3 regions of the Pseudomonas sp. 1176_21 genome follow, and region 2 is predicted to be linked to each of the others. Evidence: riboswitches for the same ligand, from Rfam matches in the RefSeq annotation. Region 2 holds a riboswitch; each other region holds the start of a gene.
What was found. Region 2 has a riboswitch for cobalamin ahead of FW760_RS16155 (TonB-dependent receptor plug domain-containing protein). Riboswitches for the same ligand answer to the same signal wherever they lie in the genome.
Positions count from the first base shown of each region.

Region 1: another riboswitch for cobalamin. It lies ahead of FW760_RS15585 (ABC transporter substrate-binding protein); the one in region 2 lies ahead of FW760_RS16155 (TonB-dependent receptor plug domain-containing protein).
Region 3: another riboswitch for cobalamin. It lies ahead of FW760_RS04370 (CbtB domain-containing protein); the one in region 2 lies ahead of FW760_RS16155 (TonB-dependent receptor plug domain-containing protein).

Region 1 covers NZ_VXCV01000006.1:39,731-46,908, forward strand. Annotated here, with positions in the region: gene FW760_RS15560 (EamA family transporter) at 55-939, opposite strand; gene FW760_RS15565 (NUDIX hydrolase) at 1,139-1,561, shown strand; gene FW760_RS15570 (copper chaperone PCu(A)C) at 1,630-2,124, opposite strand; gene FW760_RS15575 (SCO family protein) at 2,124-2,729, opposite strand; gene FW760_RS15580 (DUF1624 domain-containing protein) at 2,958-4,130, shown strand; cobalamin riboswitch at 4,171-4,365, shown strand; gene FW760_RS15585 (ABC transporter substrate-binding protein) at 4,512-5,525, shown strand; gene FW760_RS15590 (FecCD family ABC transporter permease) at 5,522-6,538, shown strand; partial or broken gene FW760_RS15595 (ABC transporter ATP-binding protein) at 6,598-7,074, shown strand.
Region 2 covers NZ_VXCV01000006.1:167,323-174,500, reverse strand. Annotated here, with positions in the region: gene FW760_RS16160 ((2Fe-2S) ferredoxin domain-containing protein) at 1-310, opposite strand, end outside; gene FW760_RS16155 (TonB-dependent receptor plug domain-containing protein) at 409-2,343, opposite strand; cobalamin riboswitch at 2,465-2,667, opposite strand; gene folD (bifunctional methylenetetrahydrofolate dehydrogenase/methenyltetrahydrofolate cyclohydrolase FolD) at 2,805-3,659, opposite strand; tRNA gene FW760_RS16145 (tRNA-Arg) at 3,945-4,021, shown strand; tRNA gene FW760_RS16140 (tRNA-His) at 4,063-4,138, shown strand; tRNA gene FW760_RS16135 (tRNA-Leu) at 4,192-4,276, shown strand; gene FW760_RS16130 (RidA family protein) at 4,376-4,768, opposite strand; gene FW760_RS16125 (hypothetical protein) at 4,869-5,054, opposite strand; gene FW760_RS16120 (TonB-dependent receptor domain-containing protein) at 5,323-7,178, shown strand, end outside.
Region 3 covers NZ_VXCV01000001.1:913,453-920,630, reverse strand. Annotated here, with positions in the region: gene FW760_RS04390 (response regulator transcription factor) at 1-168, opposite strand, end outside; gene cobM (precorrin-4 C(11)-methyltransferase) at 464-1,210, opposite strand; gene FW760_RS04380 (cobalamin biosynthesis protein) at 1,239-1,643, opposite strand; gene FW760_RS04375 (CbtA family protein) at 1,643-2,332, opposite strand; gene FW760_RS04370 (CbtB domain-containing protein) at 2,344-2,529, opposite strand; cobalamin riboswitch at 2,644-2,872, opposite strand; cobalamin riboswitch at 2,929-3,127, shown strand; gene cobW (cobalamin biosynthesis protein CobW) at 3,226-4,296, shown strand; gene cobN (cobaltochelatase subunit CobN) at 4,300-7,178, shown strand, end outside.

The sequences.
Region 1 (7,178 bases), 130 kb from region 2:
GTCTGGAATTGGAGCGGCGTGCGCGGCGGATCGTTCCACCGCCGCCCTGGGGCCTCAGCTCAGCGCGGCCCGCAGACGTTGACGCAGGCGCGAGCCGAACACGTTGATCAGCAACCCCACCATCACCAGCACCCCACCCCAGCATTGCAGGGTACTCAGGCGCTCACCCAGCAGCAACGCCGAGGAGCTCAGCCCCACCACTGGCACCAGCAGCGAAAACGGTGCGACCTTGCCCGCCGGGTAGCGCGACAGCAGGCCGCTCCACAGGCTGTAGCCGAGCATGGTGGCGATGAAGGCCAGGTACGCCAGGGCCAGGATCGAGTTCAGGCCGATGCCGCGCAGCGAGCTTTCGATCAGCGCCGGCCCTTCGAGCCACCACGACAGGGCGAAGAATGGCAACGGCGGGATCAGCGCGCCCCAGATCACCAGCGCCACCAGGTCGATGTTGCCGAAGCGGCGCGTGATGATGTTGCCCATGGCCCAGCATGCGGCGGCGCACAGGGTCAGCACCAGCGCCAAAAATGGCACGTGGCTGCCGTTCTCGCTGCCGATCAGCGCCAGGCCCCCGGCGGCCACCAGCAGCCCCAGCAGGCTGGCGGCGCGCAGCCGCTCACCGAGAAACATCGCGGCAAAGAACAGCGTGAAGAAGGCCTGCGACTGCAGCACCAGCGACGCCAGGCCCGGCGGCATGCCGTTGCCCATGGCCTCGAACAGAAAGGCGAACTGGCCCAGCGAGATGGTAGTGCCGTAGGCCAGCAACCAGCGCCACGGCAGTTGCGGGCGCTTGATGAAGAAGATCGCCGGAAACAGCACCAGCACGAAGCGCAGGCCACCCAGCAGCATGGGCGGCAGGCCGTCGAGGCCGACCTTGATCACCACGAAATTCAGGCCCCAGGCGACGATCACCACCAGCGCCAGCAACAGGTCCTTTAACGGCATTCTGCCCTCACCAATTTGTAATATTTCGAAACAGCATATCCTTATTCCCAGGTTCAGTTATACCCGTCGGCGGCGCATGCCTGTGTGACCAGGAGCTGCCCGGCAGCCCACACCACAAAAAACGCCGCGCAACCTGCAGAACCGTCGTATAAATACCGGCCCGGTGCCTAACGCCCCGTCCTGCCAGAGGCCAGTCTCCATGCCCCTCAAACCCTTCTGCGGTGCCAAACTCGCCCTGCTGTTCCACGACCACCTGCTCACCTACAAGCGCGACGTGAAAAGCACCATCCCCTTCCCCGGCTGCTGGGACTTTGCCGGCGGGGGGCGCGAAGGTAATGAGACCCCGGTGGAATGCGCGCTGCGCGAGCTGGACGAAGAGTTCGCCCTGCGCCTGCCCCCCGAACGCATCGAATGGCGCCGCAACTACCCCAGCCTGGCCAGACCTGGCTGGGAGTCCTGGTTTTTGGTGGGGCACATCACGCAGGGGGAAATCGATGCCATCGAATTTGGCGACGAAGGCCAGTACTGGCAGATGATGCCGATCAGCGATTACCTGAAACACGCTGAAGGTGTGTGGTATCTGCAGGATCGGCTGCGGGACTATCTGGCGCAGGCCAGTTGAACCCGTTGGGTGGCGAACCACCCGGCAGGAACGGATTGCGCCGGCGCAAGGGCCGGCGCGGCGGGTACTTACATGTGGCTGTGGTCGTGCATCGAGTGCTCGCCGTGACCGTCGGTGGCGGTCAGCGAACGCACCGGGGCGTCGACCTTGATCGACTCCTTCTGGCCCTTGGCGTCTTCGACGATCAGGGTCAGCGGCACCGTGTCGCCTTCCTTCACCTGCTTGACCAGGCCCATCAGCATCACGTGGTAGCCATTGGTGTCGAGCACCACCGGCTTGCCGGCGGGCAGGTCCAGCGCCTTGACTTCACTCATGCTCATCACGTCGTTGTGCATCTGCATCTGGTGCACCTGCACGGTCTTGGCCACCGGCGACTCGACGCCCACCAGCTTGCTGTCGGTGCTGGCAGTGAGGGTCATGAACGCACCGGTCGACTGCTGCTGCGGCACACTGGCGCGCACCCAGGGCTCGCCCACGGTGGTCTGGGCAACGGCGGGCAGCGCCGCACCGAACAGGGACAGCAACGCCATCGCGCCAAGCGCGTGTTTCACGGGAGAACGCATTAACAAACCTCCATTACGGTAAGCAGGTCTTCGGTGCATTCCCTGGCATTGAGGGAGTGCGAGAGGCCAAGGCGCAGCACGCCACGCGAGTCGAACACGTAGCTGGTCGAGCTGTGGGAAATGGTATAGGTGTCGCCGGCCGGCACCTTCTCGTAGAACACGCCGAATTCCTTGGCCACTGCGGCCGTCTCTTCCAGGGTACCGGACAGTGCCACGAACGAGGGATCGAAGGCCTTGACGTAGGCGTCCAGCACTTCGGGGGTGTCGCGCTCGGGGTCCAGGCTGATGAACACCACCTGCAGGAAATCGGCGTCGCGGCCCATCAGCTTCTTGATCTGCACCGCGCGGGCCAGGGTGGTGGGGCACACCGCCGGGCATTGGGTGAAGCCGAAGAACACCATCGGCATCGAGCCCTGGAAGCTCGACAGGGTCATCACGTTGCCTTGCGGGTCCTTGAGCTTGAAGGTGCGGCCGAGGATCTTGTTGCTCAGGTCCTTGCCGTATTTGAAGTCCAGCGCGCCGGAGTTGTTGCAACCTGCCAGGGCACCGAGGCCGAGCAGGCCGAGCCCGGCGATCACCGTGCGCCGGGTCAGTAAATCGTTCATGTAACCATCCTTTTGGGAAGGTGCCGGCCCCGAGAGCGGGAGCCTTGTGCAAGGGTTTTGCGAGGCGGCATTTTGTCACGCAGGGTCGACGGGTTCCAGCGCGCAGCGCCAGATGGGTGCGGTCTGATGTCGCAGCATGGCAGTCAAGATTGTAAGGAAGATTTACCGAGCGAATAGAAATGTTATACAGTAACCATTCAATTCGCCCCCTCTGCCTGCGACCTTTCAATGACTAGCGCTACTGCCCTCCCCGCCGCCAGCAAACCGAGCCAACGCCTGCTGTCCATCGATGCCCTCAGGGGCCTGGTGATCCTGTTCATGCTGCTGGACCACGTGCGCGAAACTTTCTTCCTGCACCGCCAGGTCAGCGATCCGATGGCCATCGACAGCACCGAACCTGCGCTGTTCGTCAGCCGTACGCTGGCCCACCTGTGCGCCCCGGTGTTCGTGCTGCTGACCGGGCTGTCGGCCTGGCTGTATGGCCAGAAGCACCAGGGCCGGGGCGATGTGTCGGCCTTTCTGTTCAAGCGCGGGCTGTTTCTGGTGGTGCTGGAGTTCACCCTGGTGAACATCGCCTGGACCTTCCAGCTGCCACCCAGCGTGATCTACCTGCAGGTGATCTGGGCCATCGGCATCAGCATGATCGCCCTGGCGGCCCTGGTGTGGTTGCCGCGCCCGCTGTTGCTGGTGCTGGGCGCCGCGATCGTGGCCGGTCACAACCTGCTCGACGGCCTGCACTTTGCGCAGGGCTCTGCGCTGCACGTGCCGTGGGCGATCCTGCATGACCGCGGCTGGCTCGAGTTCTCCGACAGCCTGCGCCTGCGTACCTCGTACCCGGTGCTGCCGTGGGTCGGCGTGATCGCGCTGGGCTACGGCCTGGGCCCCTGGTTCGCCCACTCGATGCCGGCCACCACGCGCCAGCGCCGTCTGCTGCTGGCAGGCCTGGCAACCCTGATCGGCTTTGTCGCCCTGCGCCTGCTCAACGGCTACGGCGAGGCGCCATGGACGGTTCAGGCCGATACCGCGCACACCCTGATGAGCTTCTTCAACATCACCAAGTACCCGCCCTCGCTGCTGTTCCTGGCCCTGACCCTGGGGGCTGGCCTGCTGTTGCTGCTGGGCCTGGAGCGCGCCGGGCAGCGCCGGTGGATCAGCACCCTGGCGGTGTTCGGCGCCGCACCGATGTTCTTCTACCTGCTGCACCTGTATGTGCTGAAAGTGGCGTACCTGGCCTGCGTTGCACTGCTGGGCCTGAACCAGGGCAATTACTTCGGCTTCGATGGTATCTGGGCGGTGTGGCTGACCGCCGTGCTGCTGGCCGTGGCGCTGTTCCCGCCGGTGCGCTGGTTTGCCGCGTTCAAGGCCCGCCGTCGCGACATTGCCTGGCTCAAGTACCTCTGAGGCTGGCGGGGTTTTGTTTCCCTGCGGGCGGCGTGATCGACTACCATGCCGCCCGCCGGTTTCCACACGGAATCAATAGGGAATCCGAGACGCCACTGCATGGCGTCAAACGGAACTGCCCCCGCAACTGTAAGTGCCGAGCCTGCTCCTGAAATGCCACTGGGTGACCCCCGGGAAGGCCGGAGCCAGGTGACGACGCACCAGTCAGGAGACCTGCCGGCACAGCAACAATCACTAACCGGCGGGGTGTCCGGGGAGTACATCTGTGCCGCGAGCGCCCCGCGCGCCGAACGGCCTTGCCCTGCCCGCGCGGCAGCGCCTGTCGATGTGTTTCCAGGTTGTACACCCCTGCCCGTGTACGGTTCGAATGGAGATCGCATCATGCAGTTGCCCCGCCTTGTCACCCTGCTCGCGGGCCTGGGTCTGTCGACCCTGGCCCAGGCCGCCCCGACCCACTACCCGCTCACGCTGCAGAACTGCGGCATGCCGCTGACCTTCCAGCACGCGCCCGACAGCGCCGTGACCATCGGCCAGGCCGGCACCGAGATGTTCTACGCACTGGGCCTGGGCGACAGGCTGGTCGGCACCTCGCTGTGGTTCAACGATGTGCTGGCGCAGTACAAGGTGCAGAACGACAAGGTCGAGCGCCTGGCCGACAACGACCCCAGCTTCGAGGCGGTGATCGGCAAGCGCCCGCAACTGGTGGCGGTGCAGCTGGAGTGGATGGTCGGCCCGCAGGGCGTGGTCGGCACCCGCGAGCAGTTCCATGAGCTGAACATCCCCACCTACCTGATGCCGTCCGACTGCGAGGGCAAGGACAACCTGGTCGGCGCCGACGGCACCCGCCTGGAGCCGTTTCGCATCGACAGCATCTACAACAGCATCAGCCAGCTGGCCGAGATCTTCGACGTGCAGGCGCGTGGCGAGCGGTTGAACAGCGAGCTCAAGGCACGCCTGGCCAAGGCTGCCGCCACCGTGAAAGGCAAGGATCTGAAGGACACCAGCGCCCTGTTCTGGTTCTCCAGCGCAGACCTGGACATCGACCCGTACGTGGCCGGGCGCAAGGGTATCCCCGACTACATGCTGCAGACCCTGGGCGTGCGCAACGTGGTGCAGTCCGATGAGGAATGGCCGACCGTGGGCTGGGAAACCATCGCCAAGGCCAACCCCACCTTCCTGGTGATCGCGCGCATGGACCGTCGTCGCTTCCCGGCCGATGACTACCAGAAGAAACTCGAATTCCTGCGCAGCGACCCGGTCACGCGCAACATGGACGCGGTCAGACACAACCGCATCGTGATTCTCGATGCGCACGCCATGCAGGCCAGCACGCGCCTGTTCAGCGGCATGGAGACCCTGGCCTCGGCCATCAACGGCTTCGACCTGGCGCCATGACAGGCAGCGTTGTGCGCGGCCTGCTCGCGTGGCTGGCCCTGCTGCTGGCGATACTGGCAGGGGTGGCGATTGGCGAAACGCCGATCGCCCCCTCGGTGGTGCTGCAGGTGCTGGCCAACAAGCTATGGGCCGCCGGGCACCTGCTGGACCCGATCGATGAAGGCATCGTGTGGAACTATCGCCTGACCCGTGCGCTGGTGGCCGCCGCCTGCGGCGCGGGGTTGGCCACCTGCGGGGTGGTACTGCAGTCGCTGCTGCGCAACCCGCTGGCCGACCCGTACCTGCTCGGCATCTCGGCCGGCGCCTCCACCGGCGCGGTGCTGGTGGCGCTGCTGGGGCTGGGCGCGGGGGCGATCACGCTGTCGCTGGGCGCCTTCGTCGGGGCCATCGCGGCCTTCGCGCTGGTGGCGCTGCTGGCCCGTGCCAGCGGGCCGTCCAACAGCACGGGGCAGATCATCCTCGCCGGGATCGCCGGCTCGCAGCTGTTCAACGCGCTCACCGCCTTTCTGATCACCCGGTCGGCCAGTGCCGAGCAGGCGCGCGGCATCCTGTTCTGGCTGCTGGGCAACCTCAGTGGCGTGCGCTGGCCGTCGGTGTGGCTGGCGGTGCCGGTGGCGCTGGCCGGCCTTGCGGTGTGCGTGTGGCATCGGCGGGCGCTGGACGCCTTCACCTTCGGCAGCGACTCGGCTGCCTCGCTGGGCATCCCGGTACGCCGCGTGCAGGTGCTGCTGATCAGCTGCGCGGCGCTGGTGACGGCAGTGATGGTGTCGATCGTCGGCGCCATCGGCTTTGTCGGGCTGGTGATTCCGCATGCGATGCGGCTGCTGTTCGGTACCCCCCATGCGCGCCTGCTGCCGGCCAGCGCGCTGGGTGGCGCGCTGTTCCTGATTGCCGCCGACGTGCTCTCGCGCACCCTGATCAAGGGCCAGGTGATTCCGGTGGGGGTGATCACGGCGCTGGTCGGCGCACCGGTGTTCGCATTGATACTGATTGGCCGCAGGAGCGCCCGATGAACGCTGTCACCCACCCGCTGGATGAAGCTGCACTGCGCTGCACCGGCCTGGGTTTGAAGATGCGCGATGCCGTGCTGCTGGACGCGGTCGACCTTGAGGTGCGCCGTGGCGAGACCCTGGGTATCGTCGGCCCCAACGGCTCGGGCAAGTCCACCCTGCTCAAGCTGCTGGCCGGGCTGCGCACGCCCACCTGCGGCGAGGTGCAGCTGGGCAGCAACGCGCTCAGGCAGCTGCCACGCCGCGAGGTGGCGCGGCGGTTGGCAGTGGTCGAGCAACAGGCCGACACCAGCGATGCGATCAATGTGTTCGATGCCGTGGCCCTGGGCCGCACGCCGTGGTTGTCGGCGTTGCGCCCGTGGTCGGCAGACGATCACGCTATCGTGCAGCAGGCCCTGGCCGACGTGGATGCCACCCACCTGGCAACACGCAGCTGGCGCAGCCTCTCCGGTGGCGAGCGCCAGCGCGTGCACATCGCCCGGGCCCTGGCGCAACGCCCGCAACTGCTGTTGCTCGACGAGCCGACCAACCACCTCGACATCCAGCACCAGCTGGGCATTCTGCGCCTGGTTCAGGCGCTGCCGGTGACCACCCTGATCGCCCTGCACGACCTCAACCAGGCCCTCACCTGCGATCGCCTGGC
Region 2 (7,178 bases):
TGACCGGGGTACCTGCGACCAGGTGCTCGCGCACCAAGCGGCGGGCATCGTCGGCGCTGGCGATGCGGTACCAGCAGCGCTCGGGGTAGACGGTGGCGACCGGGCCCAGGTTGCACGGGAACTGGCAGTGGGTGCGGGTCAGCAGCACGCCGTCGGCGGTTTCCATGCGCTGGGCGGCGAGCAGTTCGTTGCGCACCACTTTCCACACCTGCTGCGCGCCGCGCTGGGTGCAGCGCGGGCCGGTGCACAGCATCACGTGGCGGGCGTGAGCGGGAATGTGCGACCACTCGGGTTTGCTGGGGATGGGCATGGGCTTGTCCTTGAGTCCGTGGTGCGGCTTTCGCGGGTCAAGCCCGCTCCCACAGGTGACGGATGAGCCTGTGGGAGCGGGCTTGACCCGCGCTGCTTCTAGAAGCTGTAGGTGTAACGCACTTCGCTGGTGAACGGCCTTCCCAGGTTCTGCACCTTGCGCGCGCCGCTGTCCATGCTGGTGGTGTAGTCGCGGTCCAGCAGGTTCTCCAGCAGCAGGCTCAGGCGATGCTGGCGGGCGCCGTCCAGGTAGCGGTAGGCATCGGCGTCCACCACGGTGTAATGCCCGTAGTCCACATCCCGCGGGCTTTTCACCGTGCCGATGTAGCGCACCGCCGCGCCTGCGCCCCACATCCGGTCACCCGACTCGTACCCCAGCCGGCTGCGTGCAAAGAACCCGGGAATGTTGTTGAGGGTGGCGCCGTTGCGCGACTCGCTCAGGTTGCGCGTCATGTCTGCCGCCAGCTGCCAGCGGTCACTGAGCTGGAACTGCCCGTTGACCTCGACGCCGCGCACCTGGATCTCGCCATCGCCGTTGACCCATTGTGCATCCACGATGGTGATCAGGTCCTCGATGCGCCGGGTGAACAGCGTACCGCTCAGGCTGTAAGGCTGGCCCTGGATCAGGCCGGTGTAGTCCAGGCCCAGTTCGGCATTGCGGCTCTTCTCCGGCTTGAGGTTGGGGTTGCCCATCTCGTCGCCCGGTTCGTTGACGTACAGTTGCTCGGCGTTGGGCAGCTTGTAGGCGGTGCCGAACTGGCCGCGCAGCTTGAGCTGGTCGGTCAGGTCGTAGAGCGAGGTGAGCATGCCCACCGTGGCACTGTCACCACCGCTCAGGTGCTCGCGGCGCACGCCGATGCTGGGGTGCCAGTCAGGCAGGGCGTCGATGACAGGGCGCAGCTGCACATACAGCGCATGGGCCTCGGCCTGGTTGTTATCGATCTTGAGCACGTCGTCCTTGCCCTTGAACCACTGGTTGTCGGTACCGAACACCAGGGTGTGCTCGTCGGGGAGCACGGCCTTGCCTTCGGCCTGCATGCCCCAGTCGCTGAAGCCCCAGTAGTCGTCGTGGTTGAGGGTGCGGGTGCTGCCGTCGGTGTTGTTGTAGATGCGGGTGTAGCGCGTATCCCAATCGTTCATGTGGCCTTTGACGAAGTAGCTGAAGTCGGGGTTCAGGCGCTGCTCGAAAGTGGCCGTGGCGATCTGCTGCACGCGGTCGTTGGTGGTACGGCGGTTGGCGTCCGGGCGCAGGAAGTCCAGGTTGGCGGCGCTGTACTGGTAGAACAGCTCCAGGCGGCTGTCATCGCCCAGGCTTTGTGCGGCCTTGGCGCCGAAAGTGTTGACCTCGTAGCTGCGCTTCTTGTCGCTGACCGTCGAGGTGATCTGGCTGCTGTGGTAGGGCTGGTAGCCCTCGGACACGTTGTGGCTGACGTAGGCCAGCAGCCCCAGGTCGCCCAGGCCGTTGCTGAAGATGCGCTCGATACGGGCATCGCCGTTGCGCCCCATGAAGCTGTCGACGCCCAGGTTGACCTGGCCCGAGGGGTCGCGGCTATGGGCCGAACGGGTGACGATGTTGATGACCCCGGCCACGGCCTGGGTGCCGAACAGCAGGCTCTGGCCGCCCTTGAGTACCTCGATGCGCTCGATGGCGGCGGCGGGCAGGGTGTCTATATAGATGCCGCCGTAGAGACGGTTGTTCAGGCGCACCCCGTCGAGCATGATCAGCGTGTCGTCGTTGCGCCCGCCCAGCAGCGAATAGGTGCCATAGTCGAACGGCCCCTGCTTGGGCGCCACATACAGGCCGGGGACGAACATCTGCAGCACGCGGGTGATGTCGGCGCTGGGGCCGGCGCGCTCGATCTGCTCGCGGTCCACGACCTCCACCTTGCTGCCATAGCGCGCCATCTCGGCCACCGTGGTGGACTCCACCGAGGGTGCGGAAACGATCTGCTGGTCGAGGGTCAGGGGTTCGCTGGCCGCCAGGGCCGGGCTGCCGATCAGGCAACCGATCAGGGTAAAACGACGTGTCTTCATCTACTTCTCGAAAAAGGATTTTTCGGGAAGCGCACAGGAGGGTTCCGGCGAACGCGCGCCAGAATACCGGCTCGTGCCCGCCCACCGCAGGTTTGCCAAAATGACTGAACGCATCCTTTCAACAGTCGTGGGTTTGCAGGCCGGTCTCCGGGCTTGCGAGGCTCGAAGTCATCCGCCTTCCCATGCGTTGCGCACAGTGGCCTGTTGGATGCTTCACTCGCTTACCGTTGCGGGGGCAGCGCCGGACTAGTCATGCAAGACGCACCGGCTTCCCGTTTCACCTGCTGCACGGCGGCAGCAGGCACCTGAAACTGGGCCGCATCTGACCATTGTCATGACCGTTCGTCAACCTGACGGCCTTTGCTGACGAGCGTGCGTTTGTTCCAGGCCAAAAAAAACGGCACCTTCTCAGGTGCCGTTCCTTTAGTGGCTAGCGCCGCTGGAACTTAAATCCAGCGGGGTCAACCGTGCAGCTCTTCGGCCGCATACAAGGTGTTCTCCAGCAGGCACGCCCGGGTCATCGGCCCGACGCCGCCTGGCACCGGAGTGATCCAGCCGGCGCGGGGCAGGGCGGTCTCGTAGACCACGTCGCCCACCAGCTTGCCGTCTTCCTGGCGGTTGATGCCCACGTCGATGACGATGGCGCCTTCCTTGATCCATTCACCCTTGACCAGCCCCGGCTTGCCGGCAGCCACCACCACCAGGTCGGCGCGACCGACGTGGCCGGCCAGGTCCTTGGTGAAGCGGTGGGTCACGGTCACGGTGCAGCCGGCCAGCAGCAGCTCCATGGCCATGGGGCGGCCGACGATGTTCGAGGCGCCCACTACCACCGCATTCATGCCGTACAGGTCCTGACCGGTGCTGTGCAGCAGGGTCATGATGCCTTTGGGGGTGCACGGGCGCAGCAGCGGGATGCGCTGGGCCAGGCGGCCTACGTTATAAGGGTGGAAACCGTCCACGTCCTTGTCGGGGCGAATGCGCTCGAGCAGCAGCGAGGCATCCAGGTGCGCCGGCAGTGGCAGCTGCAGCAGGATGCCGTCGATGTCGGCGTCTTCATTTAGGCGGTCGATCAGGTCGGTCAGCGCCTGCTGGGTGGTGTCGCTGGGCAGGTCATAGGCCTGGGAGTTGAAGCCGACCTCTTCACAGTCTTTACGCTTGTGCGAAACATAGACTTGGGAGGCGGGGTCGCTGCCTACCAGGATCACTGCCAGGCCGGGGGTGCGCAGGCCTTGCTCGCGACGTTGCGCGACACGTTGGGCGATCTGCTGGCGCAGGCTGGCGGCGATCGCCTTGCCGTCGATAAGTTGTGCAGTCATGACGCGTGATTAACCATCGAGAGGGAATAAAAAGAGCGCGCATTCTCGCATGACCGGGGCGCAGGGCAAAGGCGCTTGGTCTGGCAATTCCCCTAACCCCTTAAATAAAATGAATTTTTTTCAAAAAAGTGTTGACGACTTTGCCGCTCGTCTATAACATTCATCGCACTTGTCGGGCAGAGCCTAGCACTGGTTAGCAAGGTCAGGCAGAATGAGTGGTTTTGATAGCTTGTTCGGTATGACTAAAAGTTAATTTGTAATCCTAACAGAAAGCAGATTAAATATGCGCCCGTAGCTCAGCTGGATAGAGCATCCGCCTTCTAAGCGGATGGTCGCAGGTTCGAGTCCTGCCGGGTGCGCCAATACAGGCAGCTGGCACAAGTAAAAGCAGTAAAGCAATATGGTGGGCGTAGCTCAGTTGGTAGAGCACAGGATTGTGACTCCTGTTGTCGTGGGTTCGATCCCCATCGTCCACCCCATATTCTAAAAGGCGCCCGATGAAAATCCGGCGCCTTTGCTTTAAAAGCTTCACGCGGACGTGGTGAAATTGGTAGACACACTGGATTTAGGTTCCAGCGGCGCAAGCTGTAAGAGTTCGAGTCTCTTCGTCCGCACCATAGATGCTTTCACCGCCCTTCGCTGAAGTGCGTTGAAGCCCGGAACAAGCCGCCTTGAGCGGCTTTTTTCGTTTCTGGGCTTCTACTCCTTACCCGCACCTACCGCTGCACCGCAATGCACTTGATCTCCACCAGCAACCCTGGTCGGGCGAGTTCGCTGACGCCTATGCAGGTCCATGCACAGGTGCTCCTTGGAAAGACCTTGTCCTTCACGCTCCTGAACAGCGGCATATGGCGTTGCATGTCGATGTGATAGGTCGTCATTTCGACCACGTCGTCAAACCCGCAACCGCCCGCCGCGAGCACGAGGCGAAGGTTTTCCCAGGCCGCCAGAAACTGCTGCTCCGGGTCTTCAATCACCTCCAGCTCCGGCGTTCGACCCACCTGCCCGGCGCAGTACAGGGTTCTGCCCACCTTTACCGCGGGGGCATAACCAGCACGCTCGCAAAGCAATTTCATCTCGTCGGGGACGATAATCTGGCGATCAGTCATGGGGCAGGGTCCAGGAGAGTAGGGCTATCAAGCGACGCGCCACTCTATAGAACAGAAAAGCCACCTATCAAGGTGGCTTTCGCGTTTCAGTGCCCTCGCGTCAGTGCCTGGTCGCCTTGGGCCCACCTACCGGTGACAGCTCAAGCTCCAGTCGAACGATGTTGAGGATTCTGGTGAGTGGAGCGGCTTGCTCCGCCTCCCCCAGGGCGAGGAGGTGATCGCGTTGTTCGCGAATTCTGCTGAGGCTCTCGTCGAGCTGCGCAGCGGCCAATCGGTATTTTTCCATGTGCGGTTCCTTTATCACGGCCTCCCTGCCACTCGAGTCGGCCGTTCCGTGTGCGGGTGCTGTGGCACCGTTCGTCAACGGAAGGCCCTGCAAGCATAGCGTCCTTTGCGCCGTAGGCGCGTGAACATCACGGGCAGAACTGTTCCAACATTTATCCGCGCGCATGCTGATGAATGATTTTAAAAATAATACTGATTTTCATTTCCCTTTTTGACTGCCTCACGTGACCTCTATTGCAAGACCATTGCAACGTTCCAGGGAGCTTCACGTGAAACGCATCGCGCCGACCGTAAATCCAGGCCAGCAGCCCGACAGGCACCGTGTTTTCAAGGCGGCGCAGGGCGCGCTTACTGTGCTGGCGCTTGCCGTCAGTGGTGCCAGCGTTGCAATGGCGGCGCCCATGGAGGCGCCCACCGCTCAGCACGCAGCTGTACGCAAGCATTACCAGATTGCGGCAGGCCCGCTGGCGCCCGCACTCAACCAGTTGGCGGGCGCCACCGGCGTGATGCTGACCTTTGCCCCGGAGCTGACCGACAAGCGCCAGACCCAGGGCCTGGATGGCGAGTACAACCGCAAGGAAGCCTTCGACCTGCTGCTGATGGGTACCGGGCTGCGCATCGTGCAGCTCAAGGACAAGAGCTTCGTGCTGCGCGCCGAGGAACAGAGCCGCAGCGCGCTGGAGGTGGGCCCCACGCTGGTCAACGCACTGGGCGAGCGCCCGGGCGTGATCCGCAGCAGCCGCGAAGTGCACGCCGAACGCCAGGACCTCAACAGCCTGGTGCGTTCCATGCCCGGTACCTACACCCTGCATTCGCGCAGCCAGCCCGGGGTTTCGGTGAACATCCGCGGGCTGTCGGGCCTGGGGCGGGTCAACACCATGATCGACGGCGTGACCCAGACCTTCCGCAACAACGCCGGTCACGGTTCAGGCGGGCCGATGGCCTTCGTCGACCCCAACCTGCTGGCCGGTGTCGATGTGCAGCGCGGCGCGGTGGACGGCGCCGAAGGTGCCAATACCCTGGGGGGCACCGCCAACTTCCGCACCTTCGATATCGACGACATCGTCAAGCCCGATCACCGCGTGGGTGTGCGCAGCACCTACCGCACCGGCAACAACGGTTACGGCAACACGCGCATGCTCGCCGCCGGCGCACGAACCCGTCCCGAGGATAGCGAAGGCGTGTACGGCATCGTCGCCGCCGCCAGCAGTTCGCAAACCGGCGAATACAAGACCAGCTCCGGCCAGGAAAACCACTACGACACCACCAAGCAGAGCCCGCGCTCGGGCCTGCTCAAGGTGCGCCTGCAGCCCAACGACCTGCACCGCCTGGACCTCAGCGGCGTGCAGTACCGCAACGAGTTCTACCACAACTACCCATGGGAACTGCGCAACGAAACCTACCGCGCCAAGTACGCCTACACGCCCTACAACGAATGGGTGAACCTGACGGTAAACGCCTACCAGAACAAGACCCAGCTCGATTACCCGCCGGTGGAGGAATCCACCTTCATCGGCCGCAAGACCCACGACGATGCCCACGGTTTCGACTTCACCAACCTCAGCCGTTTCAACCTCGGCCCGGTGGAAGCGAGCTGGAGCAACGGCATGCGCTACTACACCGACGACTTCGTTGCCGACACGCCGGAAAAACGCGGGGCCAACCCCGAAGGCAAGCAGCAGACCGAAAGCCTGTTCAGTACCCTGGAGCTGGACTACGACATCTATGCCATGACCCTGGGCATGCACTACGACGGCTACAAGGTCAGCGGCCACGTGCCCAAGTGCTCGATTTTGCGCGAGTGCGCGGGTATCGGCGGGGGCGATGTGGACATCACCCGCCGCGAGCACAGCTTCAACCCGCGTATCGGCTTTGCCGTAAAGCCCTATGACTGGATGCAGCTCTATACCAGCTGGTCGCGCACCTCGCGTGCACCGCGGGTGCAGGAGATGTTCTTCGAGAAGGTACCGATGACCGCCGATGCCAGCGATGCCGACGGCGTGGGGGCCAACCCCTACCTGCGCCAGGAGCGCTCCACCAACTACGAGTTCGGCTTCAATCTCAGTCGCGCCGGGCTGTTCAGCAGCAACGACTACGCCCAGCTCAAGGTCAACCGCTTCATCAG
Region 3 (7,178 bases), on a different contig from region 2:
CAGCCCCAGATCGAGGATCACCACGTCAGGCTGCAGCTTGCGCGCCAGTTCGACGGCACTGGCGCCGTCTCGGGCTTCACCGACGATGTTGTAGCCATCGCGCTCCAGCAGGGTGCGGATGGCGAAGAGGATGGTGGTGTGGTCATCAACGATCAAGACTTTGGGCATCGCGCAACTCCTTGTCAGAGAGGTGATCCAGGCCCCGAACCGTTCGGGGCGACGCCTGCCCAGGCTCTGGCAAGGCGGCCAAGATACGTGGAAACGCTCAGCAGGAGTACGTCCAGTATAGAAGTGAGGAAGAAATCAGTTCGATTAGAGGATTTTTCTTACAAGGCGCTCGAAAGTTCTGTAGCCGATTTCCTATCGTCTGGGCCGGTTATCGCTAGCAGAGGCGGTTGAATCGGCAGGCGCGCCCATGGGAACGCGCCGGGCATCGGGCCGGGAGGGCCGCCGTCAATGGCCGTCAAGGTCGGTACAGGTGCGCATGCCCGGCGCGGTAGAGCGCCGACTCGCTGAAGGTATCGCTGCCCAATACCCGGCCCACCAGGATCAGTGCGGTGCGTCGAAAGCCCTTGGCCTGCACCCGTTGCACGATGTCGTCCAGGCTGCCCAGCACCCAGTCCTGATCTGGCCAGGTGGCGCGGTGCACCACGGCGATCGGGCAGTCGCTGCCGTAATGCGGGCGCAGTTCCTCGACGATTCTGGCCAGGTGCTTGACCCCCAGGTGAATGGCCAGGGTTGCCTGGTGGCTGGCCAGGCTCCCCAGCGATTCGCCCGGCGGCATCGGCGAGGTATCGCCGTAGCGCGTCAGGATCACGCTCTGGGCGATGTCCGGCAGGGTCAGCTCGCATTCGAGCAGGGCGGCACTGGCAGCCACGGCGGTCACGCCGGGGATGATCTGGAACGGGATACCCAGTTCACGCAGGTGGCGGATCTGTTCGCCGATCGCACCGTACAGCCCAGGGTCGCCGCTGTGTACGCGGGCCACATCCTGGCCGTTGGCGTGGGCCGTGCGCATCAGCTCGATGATCTGCCCCAGGTGCAGTTCGGCGCTGTTGATCACGGTTTCGGCGCGGTGGCCTTCGAGCACGGCGGCGGGCACCAGCGAGCCGGCATAGATGATCACCGGGCAGCTGTGGATCAGGCGCTGGCCCTTGACGGTGATCAGCTCGGGGTCGCCCGGGCCGGCACCGATGAAATAGACGGTCATGATGAATCCTTGGAAAGATTGCGCGGCATTATCCGTCAAACGGCGGGGCCCAGGCCAATGCCAGGGTGGCGGCGCCTTGCACGGTGCGTGGCAGGCGCAGTGCGGCATTGGCGCCGCCGCGTTGCTCGGCCAGGGCCAGCGCGGCGCTTTCGGCCACCCCATGGCAGCCGCTGAGGGCGAACGCCGTGGGCGAACGGTGGCTCAGGCGGCTTTCGAAGGGGGCCAGTTGCGCGGCCGAAAAGAACACCAGCGGCAACCCCAGTTGCCTTGCCAGTTCATGCAGGCCGGGTTCGCCGGCCTTGAGGTCGATGCTGGCCAGCCCGGCGAGGGCAGAGGCGGGCAGGTGATGGGCGAACAGGGTCTGCTGGAGCAGGGCGGCCAGTTCGCGGGCCGGGCAGCCGCGACGACAGCCCAGCCCGGCATACAACTGCATCAGGCTGGCTGGCGACGGTACAGCCAGGCACTGAGCAGGCCCAGGGCCAGCCAGAACGCGGCATTGGTCAACAGTGACGCCACCTTGAACTGCGCCTCCAGTGCTTGCGGCGCCAGGCTCTCGTGCACCTCCGGCTGCGGCGCACCGATCACGTGCGGAACAACCAGCAATGCCACACCCAGCGCCTTGAGCAGCCAGTTGTGCGCAAACACGATCAGGGCCAGGCCGGCAGCGGTGGCAGCCGCGGCGCCCACCCACCACAGTTGACGCTGCGCCAGGTCGGCGGCGGCAGTGCCCGGCAGCTCTGGCGGCAGCCCGAGGGTGGGCGCCAGGCAGAATACCGCGAACCCGGCAAGCCCCCAGGCTGCGCCGGTGGCGGTACGGCCCGGCGCACGCAGGGTGTACAGCGCAGCCAGGATCAGGGCAAAGCCGACGGCCACCACCAGGTTGCCACCGGTGGTCGACAGCACGCGCTGCCAGCCGTCTTCAGGCGACCAGGCCTCGGCATCGTGGTGGTGGCCTTCACCCGCGGCGTCGGCATGCTCATGGGTTTGGGCGGCCGGTGCCGGGTTCTCGTAGGTTTCGGCCTGCAGAATCAGCGGTGCGACCCAGAAGCTTTGCAGCAGGGTCAGCAGCAGGGCGGCGAGCAGGCCGGTAAAGCCTGCGGTGCGGGCAATGCGCTTGATCATCGGGGCAGGTCTCAGTGGCAAGGGAACGCGGCGCTGTGGCGGGTATCGTGGGCAGCGTTGTGCACCGCCTCGATGTGCGAGAAGCCGGCGAAGTAGACCAGGCAAAGGCCCAGCAGCGATGCACCGATGGCGACGGCCAGGCGCTGGCTGAGGGTAGTGGGGGTGACGAGGGGCTGGCTGGCGGTACTGATGGGCATGGCGCGTTCCTTTTTGGTGTTGTCGTGTCGTCGGGGCTATCGGCAACAGGCAAGCGCGGCCAACCCCTGCGCGAGGCTCGCCCAGGGGTTCAACAGCGCCCGCCCACCGCGGGTTTGTCATGACTGTATCGGGCCGGTCTCCGGGCTTGCGAGGGCTGGCAGCATGCTCAGCCTGAGGGCGTCACCTTCCCATGCCGCACAGCTGGCACAGTGGTAAAGACGCTTTCCTCGCTTACCGTTGCGGGGGCAGCACCGGATTTGTCGCTGCTTCTTTGCAGAAGCGGCTGACGCACCGGTTTCCCGTTTCACCTTGTAAAAAGGCACCCGAACGAATGCGGCTAGCAAATCACGCGCGCCGGCATCCGTCAATACAGCGGTTGACCTGCCCCGGACCACTGCGTAGCCTAGCCGCTTCGAGGTTCTGCGGCCCTGGCTGCAGCTAAGACGGGAATACGGTTCAAGCCGTGGCTGCCCCCGCAACTGTAAGCGTTGAACGGCATCGGCCGTGCCACTGCCCCGGGCGGGAAGGCGTCGATGCTGCCGGCAGGCGTGCCGGCACAGCGCGAGCCAGGAGACCTGCCTCGAACAGTTTCCGACTTTCAACCGGGCGGGGTGATCCGGTGGCGAATGCGCTCAGGCAGCAAGGCTCCTGCGGCTCTCGTCCTGCATGCCCGCCATCCTGCCAAGGGCACCCCCATGAAAACACTGGCCAAACTCCCCGTCACCATCGTTACCGGCTTCCTCGGCTCGGGCAAGACCACCTTGCTGCGGCACATGCTCGACAACGCCCAGGGCCGCCGCATCGCGGTGATCGTCAACGAGTTCGGCGAGCTGGGCATCGATGGCGAGATCCTCAAGCAGTGCAGCATCGGCTGCACCGAGGAAGAAGCCAGCGGGCGCGTCTACGAGCTGGCCAACGGCTGCCTGTGCTGCACCGTTCAGGAAGAGTTCTTCCCGGTGATGCGCGAGCTGGTGGCGCGCCGTGGCGACCTGGACCATATCCTCATCGAAACCAGCGGCTTGGCACTGCCCAAGCCACTGGTGCAAGCCTTCCAGTGGCCGGAAATCCGCAACGCCTGCACGGTGGATGCGGTGATCACCGTGGTCGACAGCCCGGCCGTGGCCGCCGGCACCTTCGCTGCCTACCCCGACCAGGTGGACGCCCAGCGCAAGCTCGACCCGAACCTGGACCACGAGTCCCCACTGCACGAACTGTTTGCCGACCAGTTGGCCAGCGCCGACCTGGTGGTGCTGAACAAGGCTGACCTGATCGCTGCCGACGACCTGGCCAGGGTGCGCGCCGAGGTGGCCGAGGAACTGCCGCCTGCGGTCAAGGTGGTGGAGGCCAGCAGCGGCCGCCTGCCGTTGGACGTATTGCTGGGCCTGGGCGCCGAGTCCGAGCAGCACATCGACGCGCGTCGTACCCACCACGATTCGCACCATGACGGCGATGACGACCACGACGATCACGACCATGATGCCTTCGACTCCATCTCCATCGAGTTGCCCCAGGCCGACGAAAGCCTGCTGCTCGATGCCCTGACCCAACTGGTGGTGCAGCACGGCATCCTGCGCGTGAAGGGCTTCGCGGCCATTCCGGGCAAGCCGATGCGTCTGCTGGTGCAGGGCGTGGGTACGCGCTTCGACAAGCACTTCGACCGCGCCTGGCGCAGCGACGAGCCACGTACCACGCGCCTGGTGCTGATCGGCCAGGACCTAGACGCCGTGCAACTCGAAGCCAGCCTGCGCGCCGCACTGGGCGCCTGACCCATGCACCTGCTGCGGACCCAGCCCGGCGGCTTTGTGCCGGACGACAGCATCGCCGACCTCGGCCAGACCCCCGCCGACCTGGTGATTCTCTGCAGCGGTGATTCGCACCTGGCACTGCTGGCCGAAACCGCCCAGCAGTTGCCGGACGACTACCCCAGCCTGCGCCTGGCCAACCCGATGCAGGTGCAGAACCATGCTTCGGTCGACCTGTATGTGGACGAAGTGCTGCGCCATGCCAAGGTCATCCTGGTGTCGCTGCACGGCGGCATCGGTTACTGGCGCTATGGCGTGGAGCAACTGGTGGCGCTGGCGGGGCGGGGCGTGCAACTGATCCTGGTGCCGGGCGACGACCGCCCGGACCCTGAGCTGACCAGCCTGAGCACGGTGCCCCCTGCCCAGGCCGAACGGCTGTGGCACTACCTGCGCCAGGGCGGCAAGGCCAATGCGCTGAACCTGTTCCAGTGCCTGGCCAGCCAATGGCTGGGCCGCGACTACCGTTGGGACGAGCCGCAGCAGTTGCCGCGCACCAGTGTCTATCACCCGCAACACCCCCAGGCGAGCGTGGACAGCTGGCGTGCCCTGTGGCAGCCCGGCCAGCCCGTGACGCCGATCATCTTCTACCGCTCGCACCTGCAGGCCGCCAACACGGGGTTCATCGATGCGTTCTGCGAGCGTCTGCAAGGCGCGGGGCTCAACCCGCTGCCGATTGCCGTGGCCAGCCTCAAGGAGGCAGCCTGCCTGGACCAGGTCGAGCAATGGCTGGACCAGGTCGACGCGGCCCTGATCATCAACACCACAGGCTTCGCCCAGTCCAGCCCGCAGCAGCCGCATTTGCGCCCGTTCCGGCGCGACATCCCGGTGCTGCAGGCCATCTGCGCACAGGACAACCAGCCGGCCTGGGAGGCCAGCGAACAGGGCCTGGGGGCCCGCGACCTGGCCATGCACATTGCCCTGCCGGAACTGGACGGGCGCATCATCAGCCGGCCGATCAGCTTCAAGGACCTGGCCTGGCGCAGCGAACGCAGCCAGTCGGACGTGGTGTGCTACAAGCCGCACCTGGAACGCATGGATTTTGTTGCGGAACTGGCCCGGCGCTGGTGCGAGCTGGCGCGCCTGGGCAACCCGCAAAAACGCGTGGCGCTGATTCTGGCCAACTACCCGACCCGCGACGGGCGCATCGGCAACGGTGTGGGGCTGGACACCCCGGCGGCGGCGCTCAACATCCTGCGTGCCATGCAGGCCCAGGGCTACCCGGTAGGGCCGTTGCCAGACAGTGGCACGGCGCTGATCCAGGCCCTGCTCGGCGGGGTCAGCAACGACCTCGACACGCTCGACCAGCGCCCCTGTGCGCAGAGCATGGCGCTGGACGATTACCGCGCCGCCTTCGCCCTGTTGCCCCAGGCCAACCAGCAGGCGGTGCGCGAGCGCTGGGGGGAGCCGGAGCAGGACCCGATGTTCCGCAGCGGGCGCATGATGGTCGCCGGCCTGCGCCTTGGCCTGACCTTCGTCGGTATCCAGCCGGCGCGCGGTTATCAGGTCGACCCCAGTGCGGTGTACCACGACCCCGACCTGGTGCCGCCGCATGGCTACCTGGCGTTCTACTTCTGGCTGCGCCACGCCTATGCCGCCGATGCGCTGATCCACGTGGGCAAGCACGGCAACCTGGAGTGGCTGCCGGGCAAGGGCGTCGGCCTGTCGGCCAGGTGCTGGCCGGACGCGTTGCTGGGGCCGCTGCCGAACATCTACCCGTTCATCGTCAACGACCCGGGCGAGGGCGCCCAGGCCAAGCGCCGCACCCAGGCGGTGATCATCGACCACCTGATGCCGCCGTTGACCCGCGCCGAAACCTACGGGCCGTTGCGCGACCTGGAACTGCTGGCCGACGAGTACTACGAGGCGCAACTGCTGGACCCGCGCCGGGCCCGTGAACTGCAGCGCGACATCCTCAACCTGGTGCGCGACAACCACATCGATCGCGAGCTGCAGCTGGAAGGCGCGCTGGACGATGCGGCGGTGTGGCTGCCGCGCCTGGACACCTACCTGTGCGACCTCAAGGAGTCGCAGATTCGCGACGGCCTGCATGTGTTCGGCCAATCGCCGGACGGGCGCCTGCGGATCGACACGCTGCTGGCCCTGCTGCGGGTGGAACGTGGTGATGGGCGCGGCCCCAATGCCAGCCTGCTGCGCGCCCTGGCCCGCGGCCTGGGGCTGGGCTTCGACCCGCTGGACTGCGACCTGGGCCTTGCCTGGGAAGGGCCACGGCCGCCCAGCCTGGCACAGGTGAGCAGCGAGGCCTGGCGGACCAACGGCGACACCCGCGAGCGGCTTGAACTGTATGCCGCCCGCCTGATCGAGCAGACCCTCGACGGGGCGCCGGCCAGCCACCAGCACAGCGCCGACGTCGAGGCCGTGCTGCAGGCGCTGCGGGCCCAGGTGGCGCCGCAGCTGGATGCCTGCGGCCCGGCCGAAATGCAGGGCCTGCTGGCGGCGCTGGACGGGCGTTTCGTGCCGGCGGGGCCGAGCGGGGCGCCCAGCCGCGGGCGCCTGGACGTGCTGCCCACCGGCCGCAACTTCTACACCGTGGATGTGCGCAACCTGCCCACCGCCACGGCATGGCGCATCGGTTTCGCCTCGGCCAACCTGATTCTGGAACGCCACCTGCAGGACCACGGCGACCACCTGCGCCAGCTCGGCCTGTCGGTATGGGGCACGGCCACCATGCGCACCGGCGGCGACGACATCGCCCAGGCCATGGCCCTGCTCGGCGTACGCCCGGTATGGGCCAGCGGCAGCCAGCGGGTGGACGACTTCGAGATCCTGCCGGTGAGCCTGCTGGATCGCCCCCGGGTAGACGTGACCCTGCGCGTTTCGGGGTTCTT